DNA from 4 places in the Vibrio azureus genome. Region 4 is predicted to be linked to each of the others. Evidence: predicted binding sites of a transcription regulator. Region 4 holds the regulator's gene; each other region holds the start of a gene.

Region 1 (6,264 bases), 180 kb from region 4:
AGGATCGTGACCATCTACCGCTGGAATGACGTGCCAACCATAAGCTTCAAAACGTTTAGGTGTGTCATCAGAGAACCAACCTTCAACGTGACCGTCGATAGAGATGCCGTTGTCATCCCAGAATGCGATCAGTTTGCCAAGGCCTAGTGTACCTGCAAGAGAGCAAGCCTCGTGCGAAATACCTTCCATCAAGCAGCCATCACCCATGAAAGCATAAGTAAAGTGATTAACAATCTCGTGGCCTTCTTTGTTGAACTGAGCGGCTAGCGCTTTTTCAGCCATTGCCATACCAACAGCGTTAGTGATGCCTTGGCCGAGAGGACCCGTTGTTGTTTCCACACCAGGTGCGTATCCGTATTCAGGATGGCCTGGGGTTTTAGAATGCAGTTGACGGAAGTTTTTTAAATCGTCAATCGACAACTCATAACCACTTAGGTGCAATAACGAATAAATCAGCATAGAGCCATGACCATTTGAAAGCACAAAACGGTCACGGTCAGCCCACTCAGGGTTTGCTGGATTATGGTTTAAGTGAGAACGCCAAAGAACTTCAGCGATGTCAGCCATGCCCATAGGTGCACCTGGGTGACCAGAATTGGCCTGTTGTACACCGTCCATACTGAGAGCACGGATAGCATTAGCGAGCTGTTTGTTCGAAAGATGGTTATGAGAAGACATGTCTGCTCCTGAGTGCATGAAAGCAAATTGATAAAGAGATGTAAGCACATTGAGTGCACATGACATTCTCTCAAAGCAAAATTATGACTGCAAACGTTTACTCCAGATTTTTAAGGGTTTTACGCATTATTTTGCTGCAAATTTTTGCTTTCTCAACGATACCGAAGCAAAAAACCAGTGAAACGAATTTATCTGCCCAAAATATATTTTGTTCTGCTCTCAATGGCGACATTGACCCGCCAAGCAGCATGTACTCTGGCTCATGACTATCAAGCAAACAATTAATAGATCAAAACTGCTCATCCCTTTATAAAAAGAGCTTGTAATTTGAACGTGTAAATTTAAAATAGACGTCTAGATGTAGAAACACCTACAAAACGTATTGTATTTTCAGAGTCCGCTAATGTAAGCGCACTGTGAGTAAACTTTAAGATTGGAGCTATCATGGCTAAGCACCTGTTCACTTCTGAATCTGTTTCAGAAGGCCATCCAGATAAAATCGCAGACCAAATTTCTGACGCCGTTCTTGATGCAATTCTTGAGCAAGACCCGAAGGCACGTGTTGCTTGTGAAACTTACGTCAAAACCGGTATGGTTATGGTTGGCGGTGAAGTAACCACTTCTGCATGGGTTGATATCGAGGAAATCACTCGTGAAACCGTTCGTGAAATTGGTTACGTTCATTCTGACATGGGTTTTGATGCAGACTCTTGTGCTGTTCTAAACACCATTGGTAAACAGTCTCCAGATATCAATCAAGGTGTTGATAAGGAAGATCCTAAAGAGCAAGGTGCTGGTGACCAAGGTATCATGTTTGGTTACGCAACCAACGAAACTGAGATCCTAATGCCTGCTCCAATCACTTACTCTCACCTGCTAGTGAAAAAGCAAGCTGAAGTTCGTAAGAGCGGTAAACTGGATTTCCTTCGTCCAGATGCAAAATCTCAGGTAACCTTCCAGTACGACCAAGGCAAAATTGTTGGTATTGATGCTGTTGTTCTTTCAACTCAGCACTGTGATTCCATCTCTACGCCAGATCTACGCGAAGCGGTAATGGAAGAGATCATTAAACCAGTATTGCCTTCTGAGTGGATCAACAAAGAAACCAATTTCTTCATCAACCCAACTGGCCGTTTCGTAATCGGTGGCCCTATGGGTGACTGTGGTCTAACAGGCCGTAAAATCATCGTAGATACGTACGGCGGTGCTGCTCGTCACGGTGGTGGTGCATTCTCTGGTAAAGATCCATCGAAAGTAGACCGCTCTGCCGCTTACGCAGCACGTTACGTAGCGAAAAACATTGTCGCTGCAGGCATGGCTGATCGTTGTGAAATCCAACTTTCTTACGCAATCGGTGTTGCTGATCCAACCTCCATCATGGTGGAAACATTTGGTACAGAAAAAGTATCACACGACATCATCATTGAAGCTGTACGTCAGCACTTCGATCTACGCCCATACGGCCTACAAGAAATGCTGAACCTTCTGCAACCAATCTACAAGAAGACAGCAGCATATGGCCACTTTGGTCGTGACGAGTTCCCTTGGGAAGCCACAGACAAAGCACATCTGCTAAGAGACTTCGCTGGTATCAAATAACATCAGCACGGAGCAACAAAGACCCTTGCTATTGCGAGGGTTTTTTTATGCCTCTCATTTTTGGTGTAATACTACTTCCTCCTAAATTTGAACACTTAAATTGAACAAAAAGACAGCAATTATTTGTAAATTTCACCATCCCCACCGATAGTTAAAGATGATGCTCAAAGGCGTTTTGTCACTGAGGGCATTTTTGTGTTCTATTGGTGAATCACCTTCACTAATACAGCACTCATTTACGGCTTGATACCAAACACAGCGAGCAGTTGGAAAGGTTTTACGTAAACAAAAACGAATGAGCATTTATGTCGCTTTACACGAATGACAGCGACACACTCAGTCTACAAGTAAGACAAATAATGAGATGGGTTACAGCTTGTTTCGTTTGGTACAGATCGACATCATGGAATAAATCAAGGAGGAATTATGCCTCGAACAGTGAATCCATCTGAGATCCAAAATAAACACAAATCGCAGTCTGACCAACACTACGCCAGAACCATTCCCTGCAATAAAGTCACCGTGACCTCTCCCTTCCACTGGCTAGCGTTAGGCTGCCATGATTTCGTTAGAATGCCCTTTATTAGTGCCTTTTATGGCATGTGTTTTATGGCTGCAGCTGTCGGCATCGTTCTGTTAGTTGAGTGGCAAGGCTCACACTTGGTGGTGATGCCCAGCTTGGTTGTCTATATGCTGATTGGCCCCTTCTTGGCTCTTGGGCTCTATGATGCGAGTTGGGAGAGAGAACGTGGCCACAGACCAAGTTTACTGCATTCAATGAAAGCCATCAGTCGAAATTCAACATCACAATGGGCATTTGCAGTGCTGTTGGCGATCAGCATGATCTTTTGGATGCGCATTGCTGCTCTTCTGCATGCAATATACCCTGCTGTACAAGGTGCACCTTTGAGTGAGTTTTTACCATTTTTAGCCATTGGTTCTGTGGTTGGATTTGTTTTGGCCTGTGTCGTATTTAGCATCTCAGCCTTTTCGATCCCCTTAATGATGGAAAGAAGAGTCGATATGATGACCGCCGTATTTACAAGCTTTAACGCTGTTAAATCGAATATTCCCGCAATGATTGTTTGGGCCATTATTATTTGTGCGGGCATACTCATTGGCTTTGCGACCTACGGTATTGGTATGCTGTTTACTATGCCTATCTTAGGCTACGGAACATGGCACGCTTACCATGCAACGATTAAGAAAAAGCACACACCTTAAATAACAAATGGTATGATTTGGGCCCTCGCAACTGCGGGGGCTTTTTTTGTGATTAATGAGGTACAGAGTGAAACATCAGCAAAGTGACAAAGTCAGACAAGTGATCGTCAATTGCGTCATCAAAGCTGAGCAAGCATTTAAACGTACTTTTCCAGTGCCTTCTTGTCACTTCAATGTTCGTGGTAAAGCAGCAGGAAAAGCCTACTTACAACGCAATGAAATTCGCCTCAACCCCATTCTTTTTGACGAAAACCCAACGGCTTTCTTTAAAGAAGTGATCCCTCACGAAGTCGCTCACTTGATCACTTATCAGATCTACGGTCGTGTTCAACCACACGGTAAAGAATGGCAAAACATTATGGAGAATGTGTTTCAGGTACCCGCTAAAACCACTCACAGCTTCGATGTTGCTTCAGTACAAGGTAAAACCTTTGAATACCGTTGCCATTGTACGACCTACCCGCTTTCAATTCGTCGCCATAATAAGGTCCAACGCAATCAAGCGACTTATTCTTGTCAAAAATGTCGCTGCTTATTAGCATTTACCGGTGTCCAGCTCTCCTAGTTTAAGCAACACCAGAGTGGCCTCTAAAGCCCCCCAAAAAATTCCCTCACTCTAATGGCTCATAGATTTTATGAGTCATCGCTTTTGATGGTAAATCGTTGTTGATAACACGCAGCCTTTGGTATTTTGCCTATTGAACAAACCAAAAACTTGGTTATAAAAAGCGATCATATCAACAGGTCAACCCTCTCGAGCATAAAATTTGATTTTTGCGTGTTAGAATGGATAACTTCATACTTTTCTAGTACTTTTACTTATGAAATATCTATTCTATTTATCACTATTTGTTTTCTCAACCTCAACTCTTGCCGTTCCACCCAGTTCTTTTTCTGCCGCTAAAAGAGAAGCGGTCAAAATTTACCAAGATCATCCCACCAGCTTTTACTGTGGTTGCCAAATCCAATGGCAAGGTAAAAAGGGGATTCCAGATCTTTCGTCCTGTGGATACCAAATTCGCAAACAACAAAAACGGGCCTCTCGCATAGAGTGGGAACACGTGGTGCCAGCTTGGCAATTTGGTCATCAACGTCAATGTTGGCAAAAAGGTGGACGCAAGAACTGTTCTCGTAGCGACAAAACATTTCGTTTAATGGAAGCGGATTTGCACAACCTAACCCCTGCAATTGGCGAAGTGAATGGTGACCGTTCTAACTACAACTTCAGTCAGTGGAAAGGAAAAGATGGCGCAAGCTATGGCCGCTGTGACATGCAAGTTAACTTCAAACAGCGTAGAGTCATGCCACCCGATCGAGCTCGTGGTTCAATCGCTAGAACATACCTGTATATGAGTAAGCATTACGGCTTCAAGCTTTCTAAATCACAAAATCAATTGATGAGTGCCTGGAACAAAACGTATCCTGCTGATAAATGGGAATGCGAGCGTGATCAGCGAATTGCACACATTCAAGGTAACCATAATCCATACGTACAAGCCGCTTGCAAAACGGTTCTTTAAGCACGGTTATCTCTTTCAGGGCTTTCGATAACGTCGAACATTGACCAATCCCTTTCACCATGACATGGAGGAAGGGACGAGTTGTTCAAGAGAAAGCCCTTAGCTGCCCCTTGTTTTTTCGATAAAAAGCATCCATGTTAGTGTCTCAATACTCGCGTATGCAGGAAAAAACAACACGATGCGTATCCCTCGAATTTATCACCCAGAAACCATTCAACAACTTGGAGCCCTCGCTTTAAGCGAAGATGCCGCTGGCCATATAGGTCGAGTGCTACGTATGAAAGAAGGTCAAGCCGTCCTTCTGTTTGATGGTAGTGGTGCGGAATTCCCAGCCGTCATCAGCCAAGTCACAAAGAAAAGTGTAATGGTTGAGCTCTCTGAGCGTGTAGAACATAACATTGAATCACCGCTCGATCTGCACCTTGGCCAAGTCGTCTCCCGAGGTGACAAAATGGAATTCACCATCCAAAAATCGGTAGAACTTGGCGTCAACAGCATTACCCCACTTATTTCTGAACGCTGCGGTGTAAAACTCGATCAAAAACGCTTTGAGAAAAAGCTCGCCCAATGGCAAAAAATTGCGATCAGCGCTTGTGAACAATGTGGCCGTAACCGTATCCCAGAAATCCGCCCTGTCATGACACTAGAGCAATGGTGCCAAGAGTCATTCGACGGTTTGAGATTAAATTTACATCCGCGAGCAAAATACTCAATCAACACGCTGCCTACTCCGATTGAAAAAGTGCGCCTCTTAATCGGTCCAGAGGGTGGATTATCATCAGGCGAAATAGAAATGACTCGTGAGCATCAATTCGAAGAAACCTTATTAGGTCCTCGCGTGCTTCGAACTGAAACGGCCGCTTTAACCGCAATTACCGCTTTACAAGTTCGTTTTGGCGACCTTGGTTAAATGGAGAAATACAATGCTTAAACTCGGAATAGTAATGGACCCAATCTCGTCCATTAATATCAAAAAAGATTCTAGTTTTGCCATGATGCTTGAAGCACAGCGTCGTGGCTACGAAATTCACTATATGGAAATGAGCGACCTTCACCTAGACCAGGGTAAAGCCATCGCCGACACCAAAATAGTTGAACTCCAAGAAGATCCCAACGGTTGGTACCAATTCAAATCAGAGCAGACTATCGAACTTTCTGAACTTGATGCTGTACTCATGCGTAAAGATCCTCCATTCGACACCGAATACATCTATGCGACCTACATTCTTGAGCGAGCTGAAGA
Region 2 (6,264 bases), 1.3 Mb from region 4:
TGATGTTGATAACGAAACCAATACGTCAGATACAGGAACAAGAGATGAGAATTCCACAGAATACATCAATATATTGCATGTTTCTGAATCGGTAGTTCAACCACACGAAGGAGCATTGGCCTGTCATGACCTAATGGAAAGAGTCAATTCAATGAATGTGCGACATCAACTTGGCATGGAAGGCCTCGATATTGAAAAACTCACATTTTCTAGTGCCTTAAATGACTCTGATGGGTACATTAATGTAGATGGAAAAAGTATTAAGGCGAACATTGTTTACGGTAAAAACTACGAATACAGAGTTATTCCTGTTCTAAAGGAATATTGGAATGCTCATCAAAACATATCGGGAGATATCTATTCTTATCCTATATCTGGTTTTTGTAGCCTGCCTGACCAAGTTCGTCTTTTCAATCCGAATGTAAGAGTCGACATTCCACAAAGCATGATTAGCTGGTCGTCATCAGAGGCAATTAATAACCAACATCACTACGATAACGAACCGAGTGAAGTATGGAAAACTTTATATGGTTATGATGGCCTTGGATTTGGTGAGTATGCCAAAGGAGGGATTTGGTTATCTTTTCCAAGAGAGGTATCAGGCTATATTTATAATATGGCTGAGTTAGCATTTCATTGGCAGTTTAAACAAGGAGAAGAGATCGATATCAATAATCTTCCTATTCCAAGTTCTATTAGTACTGTTATCGAAAATGATTGGTATAAAAATGCTTCAAACATTAGCTTGCGTATTGCATCAAATAGAAATTTTGTTAACTCAAGTGTAACGGTTGGTCGTTATATTAGGGATAATAACGCTCAATACTTTTTTCAGAAAAAGAGTTACCTAGATTTAGGTTATGACTTTGAAAGTGGATTTATTGATAAGCTAAGACAAGCAGATAAGATCAACACAACCATGTTTTTAAGAGACAGTTATAATCGGCAAGTTATTTGTGATCGAGAAGATCTCGTATCTTTAGATGGATGCAGTCAACCTATTGTACTGAGCTTTGAACCTATCTTAAGGGGTTTCATGCTTGGCGAGCATAATCTTTATGTTGAAGTATCGTTTGACGATAATGTAATGAAATATTTTGAAGTTAGTAAAATAGATGGTTCTATTAAAGACCTTCATTAGATGGTGCAGGTCACAGTCAAAAAAGTAACTCAATGAAATGGTTAAACATGAATAGATATATATTAAAGCTAATTTTTTTAATGACTCCAGCAATAACTATTATGAACGACAGTGTCGCATCTCCTGATGAAATTTATGCCACTAAAGTGAGCGGTAATTTTGTTTCTGGGATGGAGTATGATTTTTTGCCTCGCTTAACAAGTGAAAAAAGCACACTTTTCACGATAGATGTCATTGATTCTCCACCAAAAGAGGCTCAAATTACAGTGTACTCGCCAATTTTTGCCGCTGGCAGAGAGGTGTGTGGTGCTCCGCCTGTGGATAGAGATAAATCGATACCTTGTATGAAGGGACCAGACAGTGTATCAGTCATACTTGATTGTCATGATAATAACGGAGAAATAATTTACAGTGACTCAGAAACTTACAGGGGTCATCAAGGACGATTTCCTCTCTATTGGGTCACTGATATAAACAACTTTGAACAATGTGATTTATTGAAGCTTCATATAGAATCATCGGCTGACTTCTTCGGAATATTATCGCAAACCAATGTGAAAATATTAGAAAGTTTTTAAGGAATTTATAATGATTAAATTCAGTCGGTTGAAAGTATTTTTACTTTGTCTACTTATAACTGATCTTGCATTTTCTAATCCATATCCACTTAAATCGTCATACATGGATGAAAACTATGAAGTGAGTTATATTGCTGGAGTAGAGTTCTTGTTTGACGGAATTAACAGTGAACAAGAAATACTCATCGAAGATTGGAATAGAGGCTTACGTTGGCCATATCGAACTGGACAACTACCGGGAGACCCACCGGAAGTTGTGAATATGGAAATTGATACACCTATAAACATTGAAGTGGACTGGCGTTACGAACCAAGCATAAATATTGTTTTTGAATGCATCGATAGTATTAATAATCAAAATGTACTTATTAAAACAAAAAAAATCGACAACCTTTATGATGGAGAGCGTTCTCTTAATTATTCTTTTGAAGATGTGTATATAAAAAACTGTACAGATTTTAGAGTGATGATTAGGCCTTCCCGGGGAGTACGTTACTATGAGACAGGTCCGATACGAGTGAGGTTCTTAGAATCTTTTTGATTAAGTTTCTTGCATACCAAGCTTATTCCCAAGTAACCTTAAGATACTTAATTTAGGCTATCTTTAGGTTACTTGGGGGACCATTCTTAATTTTTAGAAAGATGCATCTTTTGGCGGGTTATGCCATTGGTTAATCATGCGTAAATGCTGCTTCGCTGAAGTGTTCCAGATCGTATGGTGTTTGTTGGTAAACACAGTAGTTCAACCAGTTTGAAAATAATAAGTGACCATGACTTCGCCAGCTAGCGACCGGTGAATTATCTGGATTATTATTTGGATAATAGTTAACGGGTATAGCTGGTTCCATTCCTTCACCTAGATCACGCATATATTCACCATGTAAGGTTTGGGCGTCGTATTCAGGGTGACCTGTGACAAAAACATTACGTTTATCTTTAGTTGCTGCTAAGTAGACACCAGCCACATCAGACGTTGCAAGTATATCAAGATCAGTATGTTGTTCTAGAAAAGCAGGGGAGAAGTCCGCGTATCTCGAATGCGGTGCTAAGAAAGAATCATCAAAACCACGTAAAATAGGGTGATAGGGGTGATGAATTTGATGATGATAAACACCAGAGAGCTTTTCTTTACGAGTTTTCTTTGGTAGATCATACAACAATTTAAGCCCTGCTTGTGCTGCCCAACATACGTAAAGTGTCGACGTTACATGTTGCTTTGCCCACTCCATGATGGTTTTAAGGTGATCCCAATAGATAACATCTTCAAACTGAACTAACCCCAGTGGCGCACCGGTAATAATTAATCCATCAAAGTTCCTATTTTTAATGGTTTCGAATTGACGATAAAAAGTATCAAGGTGCTCTGTTGGCGTATTTTTACTCGGTCGGTCATCAATTCGAAGTAACTCGACGTTCACTTGGAGTGGGCTGTTAGAGAGTAAGCGAAGAAATTGTGTTTCAGTCTCTATTTTCTTAGGCATTAAGTTCAGGATTAATACACGCAAAGGTCGGATTTCTTGGCTTGCAGCACGACTTTCACTCATGACGAAGATATTTTCGGTCTTCAATACGTCACTAGCAGGAAGCTGATCGGGAATTCTGATGGGCACGTTATCTCTCCTTGTTAAAATTTAGACGTCCATATGTCTAAACCTAACTTAAATACCGTGAGATGTCGATAAGAATGTTAAAAGTGTGTACCGTTGCCATGCATGACTTCGGTGAATATCGTTAACTTTACACCCAATTGACTTTTAGCTCCATGAGGTAACTTGGGTATAAAAAAGCTGGGTATAAAACAAGCCACTCGGTTTAAGCAGCTTGTTTTTGTGGTTTCACATTTACCGCATTAAAGATAACGTGAACGTAAATGATCTTTAAAGTAAAGTGGATTAAGCGCTTCACCTGTAGCCTGCTTAACCAGATCATGGGTTTCTAATAAGCTTCCTTTACTCCAAATATGGCTTTCTAACCAATTGAAAATCGGAGTGAGATCGCCAGTTCTGATGATTGCATCCACATCCACTGTTTTCTTCATTGAAGCCATAAATTGAGCAGCGTACATGGCTCCCAGCGTGTATGAAGGGAAGTACCCAAAAGCACCATCTGTCCAATGGATGTCTTGCATACACCCGTTTTTGTCGTTGCCTTTGGAAGAAATCCCCAGATACTGTTGCATTTTTAAGTCCCAAAGCTCAGGTACATCAGAATGTTTGACTTTACCATTGATCAGATCACGCTCGATTTCGTAACGTAAAATAACGTGGGCAGGGTAAGTCAGCTCATCTGCATCGACACGGATGAAGTCTTTTTTAACTCTAGTGTAGAGCTTTTGAAAGTTAGTATTTGAGAAAAGCGCTGCATCATGACCAGTAAAATGCTGGCTTGCAAGATGAGCTAAGTGCTCGATGAAAGCATCACTTCGACCGACTTGCATTTCAAAGAAGAGCGATTGAGATTCATGAATACCCATCGAGCGCGCTTGGCCAGACGGTAAACCAGATAATGCTTTTGGTAGCCCTTGTTCATAGCGAGCGTGACCCGTTTCATGCACAATTCCCATTAATGATTGAACAAACTCTTTCTCATCATATCGAGTGGTAATCCGTACATCACTTGGCACACCGCCACAAAAAGGGTGCACACTTTCATCCAAACGGCCGTGATTAAAGTCAAATTGAAGTAACTTCATGACATCAAGGCCTAGTGCTTTTTGTTTGCTTGCTTCAAAAATGCCTTTGGGCTCGAGAAAGTGTTCAGCGGCTTGTTTATCGATGACTTGGTTAATGAGATCTGGAAGCCAAGTTTTAACATCACTGAAGAGCCTATCTAATCCAGCCGAAGTGGTTCTAGGTTCGTACAGTTCTAGCATGGCATCGTAGGGAGAAAGTCCATTTGCTTCAGCCCTAATTTGTGCCTCCTCTTGCGACAATGTCACTACTTCGGCCCAGTTTTTTTCAAAGCCTTGCCAATCATTGTTGGTTCTTTGAGTTCGCCAAGCATGCTCACATTTTGAGCCTGCAAGAGATTTGGCTTGTACCAAGCTTTCTGGTAAGACATTTGCTTGCTGCCATTGACGTTTTAACTCGCGAAGTGTTGCTTGTTCTTCAATATTGAGTGGCTCGAGTTCTGCTTCTGCAAACCAGTCTTGTAGCTGAGGTTGAGTTTGCAGGCTATGAATATGTACTGAAAGTTCAGCCATGGCTTCAGAGCGAGCTTGACTGCCTCCACTGGGCATGACCGCAGCTTGGTCCCAACCGACCATAGCTGAGAGATGATTAAAGTGGGACACCTTTTGCGAGTGTCGAATTAGCTTTTGAAATGCGCTCATATAACAATCCCTATGCTTTGCGATTTTCGATGACATTATCATTGATATTGCATCAAGATGCTTTGAGTCAAGTGACTTTGAGTCACTTGAGTATAACTTTCTGTTACTATGTCTATTGCTTATTTGAAGTGCAAAAATGTTTGAACAAGAACGCTTGTTCTGGAACAGGTATTTTTAGGTCATTTGGGTTGACATGAGTATAGTGACTCAATTTAAATAACTCGGCAAGCCACTCATAAAAGAAGTAAGAAGAGAGTATCTTTAGATGCGTTTATTGTTTCGTTTTACGATCATTTTAATTGCTTTTATAGCAATCTTATTAGGTACTATGGCTTGGAAGATGACGCCTCAGCAAGAGTTTTTAAGTCGAGGTATGCAATGGAAATGGCATTGGGAATATTTCATACCTTTTAGTAATGGGATTCAAGTGACGCGTACAAAAGATACAAGGCAGCTATTGTTAAGACGCGTCTACCTTGAAGAATCTGTTGCTGTTTTTTTAGGCACCACTCTGGATAATAAATTAGAAATAGACATCTTGGCTGAAGATCATTGTACTAAAGGGGATATTAAATGGATTGCATTATCAGTGAACCACAAGAAAAGATCTCACCGCCCAATGGAGTGTGAAACCTCAGGAGAGAGTTATTTATACCGATATATTGCGTCGAACATCAGCAGCATAGAGATTGGTATCAACGAGTTCTATATTCGAGAAGACTTTAATAATTGGCCAGCCCATGAACTAAAAGCTGATCAATTTAGGCAGCAGCACTCAACGTTTTTTAGGAACCAAGAAGGTCACAACGATGAGCGCTGGTTAAGGGATTGATTTTCAAAATCAGAAAACTAACGCCTTGCAAGTAAGGTTGTACGTTTTGTCCTATTATTATAGACAAGTGAGAAGTCTTTATTTCTGAACAAAAGAGTATACTCAATATTAACGGTTTCATCTTCTAGCAGTAAGTAGGGTGATAATACCGAATGATTCAAAAGCGCACGCACTTCTTCAAGGGAAAGTAGATTTATTTTTCCCAAGATTGAAAAATTTGAGTTTGCAAACGTTTCTAGTTCACCTTTAAAGCGCATAACAATGGGTTTGGAAAGTGAGGCATTGCTTAAAGAAGCGATATGAATGACCTTACCATTACGGATTTTTGTAACCCCCTCCATGCGGACAGGCTTGCTCGTCGAAAAAAGCTCGACGGAGCGTT
Region 3 (6,264 bases), 910 kb from region 4:
GACCTCGCTCTGAATCAAGCATCTTGAAGTTATTTGGGTATATACCTAAGTATCTCGAGGCTAATTGGGGATATCTATAAGCAAGTAACCCCAAGATGCTTGATTAAACTTTAAAGTCTTCTTACCAAATAAGGTATCTTGAGGTTACTTAGGTATAAAAAAGCGGGGTTAAAAATAAGAATAAAATGTGAGCAGTTTTACTTTTGTTGACAGCTGTAAAATATAGATATTTATTTTTACTGAATATAATTATGTTATATTTGTGTGATAAGGGTCATATTTAACACCTACATTCTTTAAGGGGAATGAGGCATTAAATGTGACCTTGATAGTATTTTATAGCCGTGTTGGGCAGAAGGTATCCACCTCAAGACAAACTTTTAATCTTTAGCGCTGTCTCGACTTTGGTTTTCCTTGATTGTTGGATTTCCTTCCATTCGTTGAGTTTGTGCCGTGGTTGTTGCCGTGGCCACTGCCATTATTTCGTGAACCTGACTGACCATTTTTAGGTTTACCAGCACCAGAACGATTGGTCGGTTTCTCTCCTCGCGTTCCTTTGTCTGATGACTTATTTAGGTGGCCACCGAAGCCAGGTTGGTTTTTGGTATGCTTTGTCGCGAAACGATTTGCACCATGTCGCCCAGATTTACGGCGTTGAGCTGGTGTCAGAGTATCGGTATCTTCAGCAGGAACTAGACAGCTAGGCTTATCACCAATCAAATGTTTTTTGCCCATATTGATTAGGGCTTCGCGTATGATTGGCCAGTTAGCTGGATCATGATAACGCAGTAGGGCTTTATGAAGACGACGCTGACGTTCCCCTTTAGCAACGGGAACATCTTCGCGTTTCTTGTACTTCACGCGCTTAAGTGGGTTCGTCTCTGAATAGTACATAGACGTTGCATTACACATCGGTGATGGGTAGAAGTTTTGCACTTGGTCACATTCGAAGTTGTTTTTCTTCAGCCAGAGGGCAAGATTCAACATATCTTCATCTTCAGTTCCAGGGTGAGCAGAGATAAAGTAAGGAATCAGATATTGCTTTTTGCCAGCTTCCGCACTGTATTTCTCGAACATTTCTTTGAATTTATCGTAGGTGCCCATGCCTGGTTTCATCATAAGATCCAGTGGGCCTTTTTCAGTATGTTCAGGTGCGATTTTCAGGTAACCACCAACATGGTGAGTGACCAACTCTTTGACGTACTCCGGTGATTCGATGGCAAGATCATAGCGAACGCCTGACGCGATCATGACTTTTTTAATGCCATCGACTTTACGAGCAGCGCGGTAAAGATCGATAGTATGCCTATGATCGGTATTGAGCTTGTTACAAATTCCGGGGAATACACACGAAGGTCGGCGACAATTCGCTTCTGCTTTGGGATCGCTACAGCCTAAGCGGTACATATTCGCTGTTGGTCCGCCAAGGTCCGAAATGGTTCCAGTAAAGCCAGGTACTTTGTCACGAATTTCTTCTAGCTCATTAAGAATCGACTCTTGAGAACGGTTTTGGATGATGCGTCCTTCATGCTCGGTAATCGAACAGAATGAACATCCGCCAAAACAACCACGCATGATGTTAACCGAAGTTTTTATCATGTCATAAGCAGGGATTTTTGCCTTGCCATACATAGGATGAGGAACACGAGCGTAAGGCAAGCCAAACACAAAATCCATCTCTTCGGTGGTAAGAGGAATCGGCGCTTGGTTGACCCATAATTCTCGGTCACCATGACGTTGCAGCAAAGCTCGGCCTGAATATGGGTTGGTTTCTAAATGCAATATACGGCTAGCGTGGGCATAAAGAATACGGTCGTTGTGCAGTTTTTCAAATGACGGTAAACGAACGGCAGTATTCGCCGCGTCGTGGCGTGATGGGCGAATCGTGATCGGTTGCGCAACGGGCTCATCTTTTTTAGTATCACACTGCGTCTCAACTTCATATGGGTTTTTCGGCACAAATGCTTCTTTGCGTGGTTTTTCGATGCGAGATGAGTCAATGACTTTATAACCTTCGGGTTCTGCAGGCAAAGTTACGGCAGTACCACGAATATTGGTCATTGTTGCAATATCTTCGCCATTTGCAAGACGATGTGCGACTTCCACAAGCGCGCGTTCCGCGTTACCAAAGAGTAGGATATCTGCCTTAGCATCGAATAACACCGAGCGGCGCACTTTATCAGACCAGTAATCATAGTGGGCGACTCGGCGCAAACTGGCTTCGATACCACCAAGAACGATTGGGGTCCCTTTGTAAGCTTCTTTACAGCGTTGAGAGTAAACCAATGTGGCTCGGTCAGGACGCTTGCCGCCTTCATTATTAGGGGTATAAGCATCGTCATGGCGTAATTTTTTGTCAGCTGTATAACGGTTAATCATTGAATCCATGTTACCAGCAGTGATTCCAAAGAACAGGTTAGGTTGACCAAGTTGCATAAAAGCATCTTTGTTATGCCACTCTGGTTGAGCGATAATACCAACACGGAAGCCTTGGGCTTCGAGCAAGCGCCCAATGATTGCCATACCAAAACTTGGGTGGTCTACGTATGCATCTCCCGTGACAATAATAATGTCACAACTATCCCATCCTAGGGCATCCATTTCTTTGCGGCTGGTCGGCAAAAAAGGTGCCGAGCCAAAACACTCTGCCCAGTATTTTTTATATTCGTGAATAGGAGTCATGTCGTTGGTCATATTTTGTTCTCTGTTCCAGGGAGCGCGAATTATAGCGATTTGATGATCAGGTATCCAGCGCCAAACAACAGATCCCGCCGAGTTGGATAAAAATTTATAGATTTAGATACTTATTTCTAATAAATAAGACGCAAAGCTGGCCATATCCAAACATTTTAAGACCACTTGAACGGCCTACTTAAGGTATAGAAGCTGTGGTTTGCGCTAGGTTGATTTGCTATTATCGACCACTAAATTATCTTTGAGCTTACATTTCTTATGTTTCAACAACTCCTGTTAACTTTTCCTCCAATGTTATTGGGGGCACAAACATTGTTGACGTTGCTATTGATTAAGGGCGAGCTTTGCCCAGGACAGCGTGGCCGTTTGCACAAAATGTTGCCACCGATTGCGTTACTTTGGCTTGCTGTTGCCTCGTTACATCTTGGTGCGATGGTGATCGCTTTCGCAATTTTTTATTTTTATTCGCAAGTCCAAACGAAAAAAACACGTCAGCAAGGACCTCTGTGGGTACTTCATGTATCGAATTTATTGGCACTGGTATACGTTGGCCTTCAAGTGTTTGAGCAGCCTCATTGGGCCGCTTCAGGTGCGATGATTCTGATGATTTTCTTTATCGGAGCCATTTTTGCACAGCTATTACTCACGATAGCTCGCAGTCGATTGCAAGCATTTCATCGGATCTTACCTGTAACGGGCATTTTGTCTGGGATGTTGCTGGCTGTGACCATGCTTTTTTCGGCTTATCAGCTTGATGAAGCCGCATTGAAAGCAGAAACACCTGCTATTCTGATTGCTTTAGTGTTACTGATTGCGGCCATTGTCCTTTGGTGCTGGCATTTATTTTTGCATAAAGCACCGAATAAGATGCAATTGGCGTTGGCTCTTCTGTTATCTTTATCCTCAATGACGGTTTTACAACATTTGTTTTTGATCAGTCATTAAGTGCTACTTATACCCAAGTATCTTGAGGTTGCTTGGGGCTCTAGGCGAGTGAAGCAAACAGGGAAAAGTTGCACCGTTATTGGGACTTCGACTGAGTTCACTTCTATATTGTTAAATTAAGTCTACGCTTTGGGTATACCTAAGTATCTTCAGGTCAATCGGGTATAGAGAGGAGAAACAATATGGATTTAAGCAATGTACGGAACTTTGACAGTGTCATTTTGTTAGGGATTGTTAATGAAAAACTTCGCTTAGAATGCGATAGCTTTGAAGAATTGGTCTCTATGTACGAGATGGATACGGAGTCAGTGATTGGTAAACTGGACATGCTAGGTTATCAATATGATCCACTCACGAACCAGTTTAAGGCCTATCACCGGTAATGGTTCGTCTCTTCTTATCACCTTTCTTAGCTTTTCATCTACTTTAAGCCATCTTGATACCTTCAAGGTGGCTTCTGCATTGCCGACGTGCAGTCGCAAAAAAAGCACTTAAATAATGTTTATCTTTTTCTGCATGCCGAGTGGCGGCAAATAAACGTCGCCAAAGACCGTTACCAAATGGGCGGCTTGCGATTAGCCCTTGCCGAGAAAATTCTTTAAGGGCCCAATTTGGCAGGGCAGCGACCCCTAAACCCGCTGAAGCCATTTGGATGATCATTAAGGTATTGTCAGCTTGCTTCCAAGACAATGGTTCAATTCCCGCGGGGTGTAAAAAATGTTTAACCACATCAAGTCTCTGTTTTTGAACTGGATAAGAGAGCATGGTTTGATCGGCGAGATCGTCAGGTTGGATGGTCTCTTTTTTAGCTAGAGGGTGGTGGGGAGCCGTAACGAGGCGCATCTCAAAGTCAAACAGAGGTTCATAATGGACATCTGAACGAGGCTGAATATCAGAAGTAATGACTAAGTCCAATTCACCTGCGAGCAAGGCAGGAAGAGGTTCAAAGCCAAATCCAGAGGAAAAATCGAGTGTGACACTTGGCCAAGACACTTGATATTCTTTAAGCGCAGGCATCAACCACTGAAAGCATGAGTGGCATTCTATGGCCATGTGCAATCGCCCATTTACGTCTTCCTTTAGCCCTGCAAGATCATTTTCTGCTTGAGCAATCTTAGGCAAAATCTCATCGGCAAGACGAAGCAATATATTTCCTTCAGAAGTAAACTTGACAGGACGAGTCTTCCTTAAGAAAAGTGCTCCACCTATGCGTGTCTCAAGTTCTTTAATCTGATGAGAGAGAGCTGATTGGGTCAGATGAAGGTTCGTGGCAGTTGCAGTCAGTGAGCCAGTCTCTCGAAGGGTAGTTAGCGTGCGCAAGTGCTTTAATTCGATCATGAACGTCCTTTGTCCTTTTATCATCTGAGTTTTTAACCAACCTGATTTAATTTACCGAGAAAAATTAGATATGTAAACGTCTAGATGTCTATTTATGTGGTTTTGTTTTGCTCTGATTATGAATTTTTTTCATCGTTAAGTTGAGTAAATGGAGATTGTATCAATAAGGGTTGAAATCTAATAATAGCCATCTAGACATCTTTTTGGTGGCTAAAATAGAATTCATGGAAAGAAGGAAAGTAGATATGGCAACGACAACGCATATTCTTGGTTACCCAAGGATTGGAGAAAAGCGAGAACTTAAATTTGCATTAGAACAGTACTGGCGAGGGGACATTGATCAGGACGCCTTGAAGCAAGTAGGGAGTGAACTGCGCAACAAGAACTGGAATACTCAGGCAGAATCAAGCTTGGGTCTAGTCACAGTAGGAGATTTTGCTTGGTATGATCATGTTTTGACGACTTCTTTGTTATTAGGGCATACCCCTAAGCGACATGCTGAGCAGGGGATCAATCTAGATACATTATTTAGAGTCGCCCGCGGTCAATCTCAGAAAGAAAGTGTTTGTTTAAGTAGTGGAGGTTGCTCTGGAAATGCCGCATCAGACATGACCAAGTGGTTTAATACCAATTACCACTATATTGTTCCTGAATTCAGTCAAAACGATAGCTTTAAAGTCAGTTGGCCGCAATTGTTCGAAGAAGTCAGCGAAGCAGTTAACGCTGGGCATCATGTGAAACCCGTGCTTCTTGGTCCATTAAGTTACTTATATCTTGGTAAAGAGGTGGATGACAATTTTGATCGCCTCACCCTGCTACCAAGATTGCTTGCCGCTTATCAGAGCATTTTAAGTAAACTTTCTCAGCAAGGTGTTGAGTGGGTGCAGATTGATGAACCTATTCTTGCGCTTGAATTGGAAGAAAAATGGCAAAACGCTTTTAAACTTGCTTATCAAGTGATGAAAAGTGATCTCAAAGTTTTACTGACGACTTACTTTGATTGCGTCACCGAAACACTGGATAAAATCGTACAACTACCAGTTGATGGTCTTCATATTGACTTATCTGCGGCACCACAGCAGCTAGAGTTGGTTATGGATAAGTTGCCACAAGGCTGGGTGCTTTCAGCTGGGGTGATCAACGGACGCAATGTTTGGCGCTCAGATTTGAGTAATCAACTCAAATGTCTCCAGCCAGTCAAAGCGAAACTTAAAGATAATCTGTGGATTGCAAGTTCTTGTTCTCTATTACACAGTCCAGTTAATTTAGAGTTAGAAAACGCATTGC
Region 4 (6,264 bases):
CGTTGACTGTAATGTTGGTAAACCTCAGGTTGCGTACCGTGAAACAATCCGTGGTAACGCGGAAGTTGAAGGTAAATTTGTACGTCAATCTGGTGGTCGTGGTCAGTATGGTCACGTATGGATCAAACTGGAGCCATCTGAACCTGGCGAAGGTTTTGTCTTTGTTGACGAAATTGTGGGTGGTGTGGTTCCTAAGGAATACATCAGCTCGGTAGCGAAAGGTATCGAAGAGCAAATGAACAGCGGTGTTCTAGCGGGTTATCCTGTACTAGATATTAAAGCAACGCTGTTTGATGGTTCTTACCACGATGTTGACTCTAACGAGATGGCGTTTAAGATCGCTGGCTCGATGGCATTCAAGAAGGGTTCATTAGAAGCACAGCCTGTTCTTCTTGAGCCAATGATGAATGTTGAAGTAACTACTCCTGAAGATTGGATGGGTGATGTTGTTGGTGACCTTAACCGCCGTCGCGGTATGATCGAAGGTATGGACGATGGTGTGGCTGGTATTAAGATCATCCGCGCTCAAGTACCACTATCTGAGATGTTTGGTTACGCAACGGACCTACGTTCTGCAACTCAAGGCCGTGCGTCTTACTCTATGGAGTTTAACGAGTACGCTGAAGTACCGAAAAACTTCGCAGATAAAATCATTGCAGACCGTGGTTACTAATTTTGGTGAGTGATCGGTAAAAAGTTTATGACTTTTTGTTAGATCAAGCCGTCCAAATATTGCGCTAACGAGCGTTGGCGCATAAAATAACAATTTCTGGCGCGCCGAGATCAATAATGATCCCGACGAATCATAACTAGGAAGGAACACGATTGTGTCTAAAGAAAAATTTGAACGTACTAAACCGCACGTTAACGTTGGTACTATCGGCCACGTTGACCACGGTAAAACAACTCTAACTGCAGCTATCTGTACTACTCTTGCTAAAGTTTACGGCGGTGTAGCTAAAGACTTCGCATCTATCGATAACGCTCCAGAAGAGCGTGAGCGCGGTATCACAATCGCAACTTCTCACGTTGAGTACGACACTCCAACTCGCCACTACGCGCACGTTGACTGTCCAGGACACGCGGACTACGTTAAGAACATGATCACTGGTGCTGCACAGATGGACGGTGGTATTCTTGTAGTTGCTGCGACTGATGGCCCAATGCCACAAACTCGTGAGCACATCCTACTAGGCCGTCAGGTTGGTATCCCTTACATCATCGTATTCATGAACAAATGTGACATGGTTGACGATGAAGAGCTACTAGAACTAGTAGAAATGGAAGTTCGTGAGCTTCTATCTGAGTACGATTTCCCAGGTGATGACCTACCAGTAATCCAAGGTTCTGCACTAGGCGCACTAAACGGCGAAGAGCAGTGGGAAGCGAAGATTGTTGAACTAGCTGAAGCTCTAGATACTTACATCCCAGAGCCAGAGCGTGCAGTAGATATGCCATTCCTAATGCCTATCGAAGACGTGTTCTCAATCCAAGGTCGTGGTACAGTAGTAACTGGCCGTATCGAACGTGGTATCCTAAACGTAGGTGACGAAGTTGCTATCGTAGGTATCAAAGACACTACTACTACTACATGTACTGGTGTTGAAATGTTCCGTAAGCTTCTAGACGAAGGCCGTGCAGGTGAGAACGTTGGTGCACTTCTACGTGGTACTAAGCGTGACGAAGTTGAACGTGGTCAAGTACTAGCTAAGCCTGGTTCAATCACTCCACACACTAAGTTCGAGTCAGAAGTATACGTACTTTCTAAAGACGAAGGCGGCCGTCATACTCCGTTCTTCAAAGGCTACCGTCCACAGTTCTACTTCCGTACAACTGACGTAACTGGTGATATCTCTCTACCAGAAGGCGTAGAAATGGTAATGCCTGGTGACAACATCCAAATGGTTGTTGAGCTAATCGCTCCAATCGCAATGGACGAAGGTCTACGTTTCGCTATCCGTGAAGGTGGCCGTACAGTAGGTGCTGGTGTTGTTGCTAAGATCTTCGCTTAATTCTTAATTGAATTAATCGTAATCTTGCACTGTTCTTCTTTGAAGAGCCGCGCATAAAAAAGGAAAGCTTCGGCTTTCCTTTTTGCTTTTAGAACAGAATACATGTGGTAAATTTCTTCTTTCTTCTTTCTTCTTTCTTCTTTCTTCTTTCTTCTTCTTATGTTCTGACGGGCTATTTATTACTTCGCCTTTGAGTTGCTATAGGATGAAGGCGAGTTAAAAGTATTAAATATTCTTTTCGTCACTAATATCTGGTCTAATCTCTACTTTATCAGTTATTTTTAATGATATTGGTCGCAATTCCACCTATGAAGATTGGCATCTATCCGCTAGAATTTATTCCCCCTTACACAAAAAATAACAAAAGAGAAACTATTCATGTCTGAAGACAATCGCCAAGAAATGACCTTTGAAGAGCAGCGCCGCCAGCAAGCGTTAGATTACCATGCTTACCCTACACCAGGAAAAATTGCTGTTGAGTTGACTAAACCAGCAGAAACCGCAAATGATTTGGCGTTAGCTTACAGTCCAGGTGTTGCTGAACCTGTGCGTGAAATTGCGCAAAATGCTGACAATGTATACAAGTACACAGCAAAAGGTAACATGGTTGCGGTTATTTCTAATGGAACGGCGATTCTTGGTTTAGGTAACCTTGGTCCATTGGCGTCAAAACCAGTAATGGAAGGTAAAGCGTTACTGTTTAAGCGTTTTGCGGGACTTGATTCTATTGATATTGAAGTAAAACACCGCACGATCGACGAATTTGTTGATACAGTGGCTAATATTGCTGACACTTTTGGCGGTATTAACCTAGAAGATATCAAAGCACCAGATTGTTTTGAAATTGAAAAACGCCTTATCGAGCGTTGTGATGTACCTGTATTCCATGATGATCAGCATGGTACTGCGATCGTAACCGCTGCAGGCATGCTAAACGCAATAGAGTTGCAAGGTAAAAAGCTGGAAGAGTCAACGATCGTTTGTCTTGGTGCTGGCGCAGCAGCAGTTGCTTGTATGGAGCTTTTGATCAAGTGTGGTGCAATGCGTGAGAAAATCTACATGCTGGATCGTAAAGGGGTGATCCACACGCGTCGTGATGATCTTAATGAATATAAGCAACTCTTTGCTAATAATACCGATAAGCGCACCCTTGAAGATGTGATTGAAGGTGCTGACTTATTCTTAGGTGTATCGGGTCCAAACCTATTACCACCTGAAGCCCTAAAATTGATGGCTGATAAGCCTGTCGTGTTTGCTTGTTCAAACCCAGATCCAGAAATTAAGCCAGAGCTGGCGCGTGATGTTCGTAACGATTTGATCATGGGAACAGGACGTAGCGATTATCCAAACCAAGTGAATAATGTGTTGTGTTTCCCATTCATTTTCCGTGGTGCTCTTGATGTACGTGCCAGCGAGATCAATGATGAAATGAAATTAGCTGCGGTAGATGCCATTCGTCAATTGGCGAAAGAGCCAGTACCTGAAGCGGTACTGAAAGCTGCGGGGGCTGATGCACTGGAGTTTGGCCCTGAGTATATTATTCCTAAGCCAATGGATCCGCGTCTGTTGCCACGCGTTGCAAAAGCGGTCGCTCAAGCGGCGGTAGAGTCGGGTGTTGCTCGTATTGAAATGCCAGAAAATTATATGGCGGAATAAGCGGCATCATTACTTCTTATAGTAAATATAAAGGGACATCACTTGTCCCTTTATATGCCCAAGCATTTTAGGTTACTTAGGTATATTATTTTCGCACTGAAAAGTGATTAAACTCTAATGATCGAACAGTGCTTACTCTTCATCAAAAGCTTCAAACTCAATTCCCATCGCAGTCATCAGTGCTTTAGCTTCTGTTGGAATGTCATCTGGGCGGTCTTTACGAAGGTCTTCATCGGTTGGCAGTGGTTGGCCTGTGTAAGCGTGCAAGAATGCTTCGCATAGGAGTTCACTGTTAGTTGCATGGCGCAAGTTATTGATTTGACGTCTTGTTCTTTCGTCAGTCAACACTTTTAAAACTTTTAGCGGGATAGAGACGGTGATCTTTTTTACTTGTTCACTTTTTTTGCCGTGCTCTGCATACGGGCTAATGTATTCGCCATTCCAGTCAGCCATTGCGTACCTTCATTTGTGTAATTAGTTAAGAAAATAAATTGTGTGGCTAATTTTAGCTGGATTTACTGCCATAAGCAAAGACATATAGACGTCTAGAAGTGTTGACGTCTTAATTTTTGGCGGGTAAAGTGAGATCAACTGTTAGGAATGCGTATTGGTTCGACTAACATGTTTATTTGATTAACTAGTATATTTATTTGATTAACTAGTATATAGCGCATTCCCACTTCGATGTCACCCCGTGAAAGGATACACAGATGAGCACTCGCCATAAGCCTGCAACTATCGCTGTTCGCACTGGTATTGAATCTGATACTCAGTACCATGCTGTTGTTCCACCGATTTACCTCTCAACCAATTATGGCTTTCCTGCTTTTGGGGAAGTTCCACAATATGACTACACTCGTTCAGGTAACCCAAATCGTGGGCTATTAGAACAAGCCCTTTATGAGCTCGAATCAGGTAAAGGTGCGGTTGTGACGAATTGCGGGACAGCGGCGTTAAATCTATGGGTTTCGGCATTTCTGGGTCCAAATGATTTGATTATTGCCCCCCATGACTGTTATGGCGGTACCTACCGGTTATTTAATAGTCGAGCTAAAAAAGGTGATTTTAAAGTCCAGTTTGTTGATCAATCGAATCCACAAGCATTGGAAGCGGCTTTGGAGAACAGACCAAAGCTTATTCTGATTGAAAGCCCATCTAACCCGCTTGTCAGAGTGGTCGATATTGCTTCGGTATGTGACAAAGCAAAGCAGGTAGGGGCATTAGTCGCGGTCGATAATACTTTTTTGACACCCATATACCAAAAGCCATTAGAGTTAGGTGCTGATTTTGTTATCCACTCGACGACAAAGTACATTAATGGTCACTCCGATGTCATCGGCGGTGTGGTGATCACGAAAAGTGAGCAACATGCTGAAGAGCTAGCCTGGTGGGGGAACTGTATTGGCTCAACAGGGACACCTTTTGACAGCTATATGACGTTAAGAGGCATTCGTACTCTTGGGGCAAGAATGCGCATGCACGAAGAGAGTGCTCAACAAGTTTTGACTTATCTCCAAGGGCAGCCACTAGTAAGCGTTATATACCACCCTAGTTTACCCGAACATCCCGGACATGATATTGCCAAGCAGCAGCAATCGGGCTTTGGCGCTATGCTGAGTTTTGAGTTTGCTGGTTCTTTCGCCCAGCTTAAAGTTTTTGTCAAAGAGCTGTCTTTGTTCTCGTTGGCTGAGTCTTTGGGAGGCGTAGAGAGCCTGATTTGTCACCCAGCATCAATGACGCACCGAGCAATGGGAGAGGAAGCACTGGCAGAAGCTGGAGTTTCTCAACAGTTACTGCGTTTATCGGTGGGACTCGAAGATGCGCAAGACTTGATCGCAGACTTAGATCAGGCTTTTGTTAAGGCTGGATACTAATTAAGGGAAGAAAATCATGAATGTTCAGCGCCAGTTACATAAATTTGGTGGCAGCAGTTTAGCTGATCCAGAATGTTATCGACGAGTGGTTGGGATCCTTAGAGAGTATTCTGCTGACAACGATCTAGTGGTTGTGTCTGCAGCAGGCAAAACAACCAATCAATTAATTGCGTTTGTTGAAGGGTTAAGTCTGGATGGCCGCATTGCTCATGAGCGCTTGCAAATATTAAGGCAGTTTCAGTTTGACTTGGTTGAGTCGCTGATAACGGGCCAAGCCAAAGAGCAACTTCAGTCGTTGTTGCGAGATGACTTCAGTATGTTGGCCGAGTTGGCGGCACCATTGACTCAGGCTCAGCAAGCGACGGTTCTGGGCTGTGGAGAGGTTTGGTCTTCACGCTTGTTAGCAAGTTTGTTGTCACAATCTGATTTACCTGCAATCGCGCAAGATGCTCGTGTGTTTCTTCGTGCGGAAGAAGGAACGCAACCAGAAGTCGACCGCGCTCGTTCTTATCCTCTCGTTAAAGAAGCACTTGCTCAGCATCGCCATCAGCGTATCGTTATTACGGGATTTATGGCTAAGAATACGGCGGATGAAACCGTCTTGCTTGGACGCAATGGCTCTGACTACTCTGCGACGGTTATTGGAGCGCTAGCCGGAGTGGAAACGGTGACGATTTGGAGCGACGTCGCTGGTGTTTATAGTGCTGATCCTCGAGTGGTCT

Evidence for each region. Region 4 encodes MetJ, which represses methionine synthesis genes. Its sites were predicted from a motif close to TTAGACNTNTANANGTCTAA; they were not measured.
Region 1: metK (methionine adenosyltransferase) is a predicted target of MetJ. The motif match lies at 1,025-1,044, and genes of this name have one in related genera.
Region 2: metA (homoserine O-acetyltransferase MetA) is a predicted target of MetJ. The motif match lies at 3,351-3,370, and genes of this name have one in related genera.
Region 3: metE (5-methyltetrahydropteroyltriglutamate--homocysteine S-methyltransferase) is a predicted target of MetJ. The motif match lies at 5,050-5,069, and genes of this name have one in related genera.

The regions. Positions count from the first base shown of each region.
Region 1 is NZ_CP018616.1:2,603,655-2,609,918, forward strand. Features, by position in the region: gene tkt (transketolase) at 1-678, opposite strand, end outside; gene metK (methionine adenosyltransferase) at 1,123-2,277, shown strand; gene BS333_RS11770 (DUF2189 domain-containing protein) at 2,704-3,501, shown strand; gene BS333_RS11775 (SprT family zinc-dependent metalloprotease) at 3,569-4,066, shown strand; gene BS333_RS11780 (endonuclease) at 4,323-5,021, shown strand; gene rsmE (16S rRNA (uracil(1498)-N(3))-methyltransferase) at 5,200-5,931, shown strand; gene gshB (glutathione synthase) at 5,945-6,264, shown strand, end outside.
Region 2 is NZ_CP018616.1:1,448,914-1,455,177, forward strand. Features, by position in the region: gene BS333_RS06630 (hypothetical protein) at 1-1,141, shown strand, start outside; gene BS333_RS06635 (hypothetical protein) at 1,174-1,719, shown strand; gene BS333_RS06640 (hypothetical protein) at 1,730-2,260, shown strand; gene metA (homoserine O-acetyltransferase MetA) at 2,391-3,329, opposite strand; gene BS333_RS06650 (carboxypeptidase M32) at 3,569-5,050, opposite strand; gene BS333_RS06655 (hypothetical protein) at 5,316-5,882, shown strand; gene BS333_RS06660 (hypothetical protein) at 5,900-6,264, opposite strand, start outside.
Region 3 is NZ_CP018616.1:1,870,348-1,876,611, reverse strand. Features, by position in the region: gene BS333_RS08480 (YgiQ family radical SAM protein) at 388-2,694, opposite strand; gene BS333_RS08475 (hypothetical protein) at 2,929-3,639, shown strand; gene BS333_RS08470 (DUF4250 domain-containing protein) at 3,822-4,022, shown strand; gene BS333_RS08465 (LysR substrate-binding domain-containing protein) at 4,066-4,977, opposite strand; gene metE (5-methyltetrahydropteroyltriglutamate--homocysteine S-methyltransferase) at 5,223-6,264, shown strand, end outside.
Region 4 is NZ_CP018616.1:2,782,617-2,788,880, reverse strand. Features, by position in the region: gene fusA (elongation factor G) at 1-673, shown strand, start outside; gene tuf (elongation factor Tu) at 828-2,012, shown strand; gene BS333_RS12655 (malic enzyme-like NAD(P)-binding protein) at 2,391-3,668, shown strand; gene metJ (met regulon transcriptional regulator MetJ) at 3,801-4,121, opposite strand; gene BS333_RS12645 (O-succinylhomoserine (thiol)-lyase) at 4,379-5,542, shown strand; gene BS333_RS12640 (bifunctional aspartate kinase/homoserine dehydrogenase II) at 5,559-6,264, shown strand, end outside.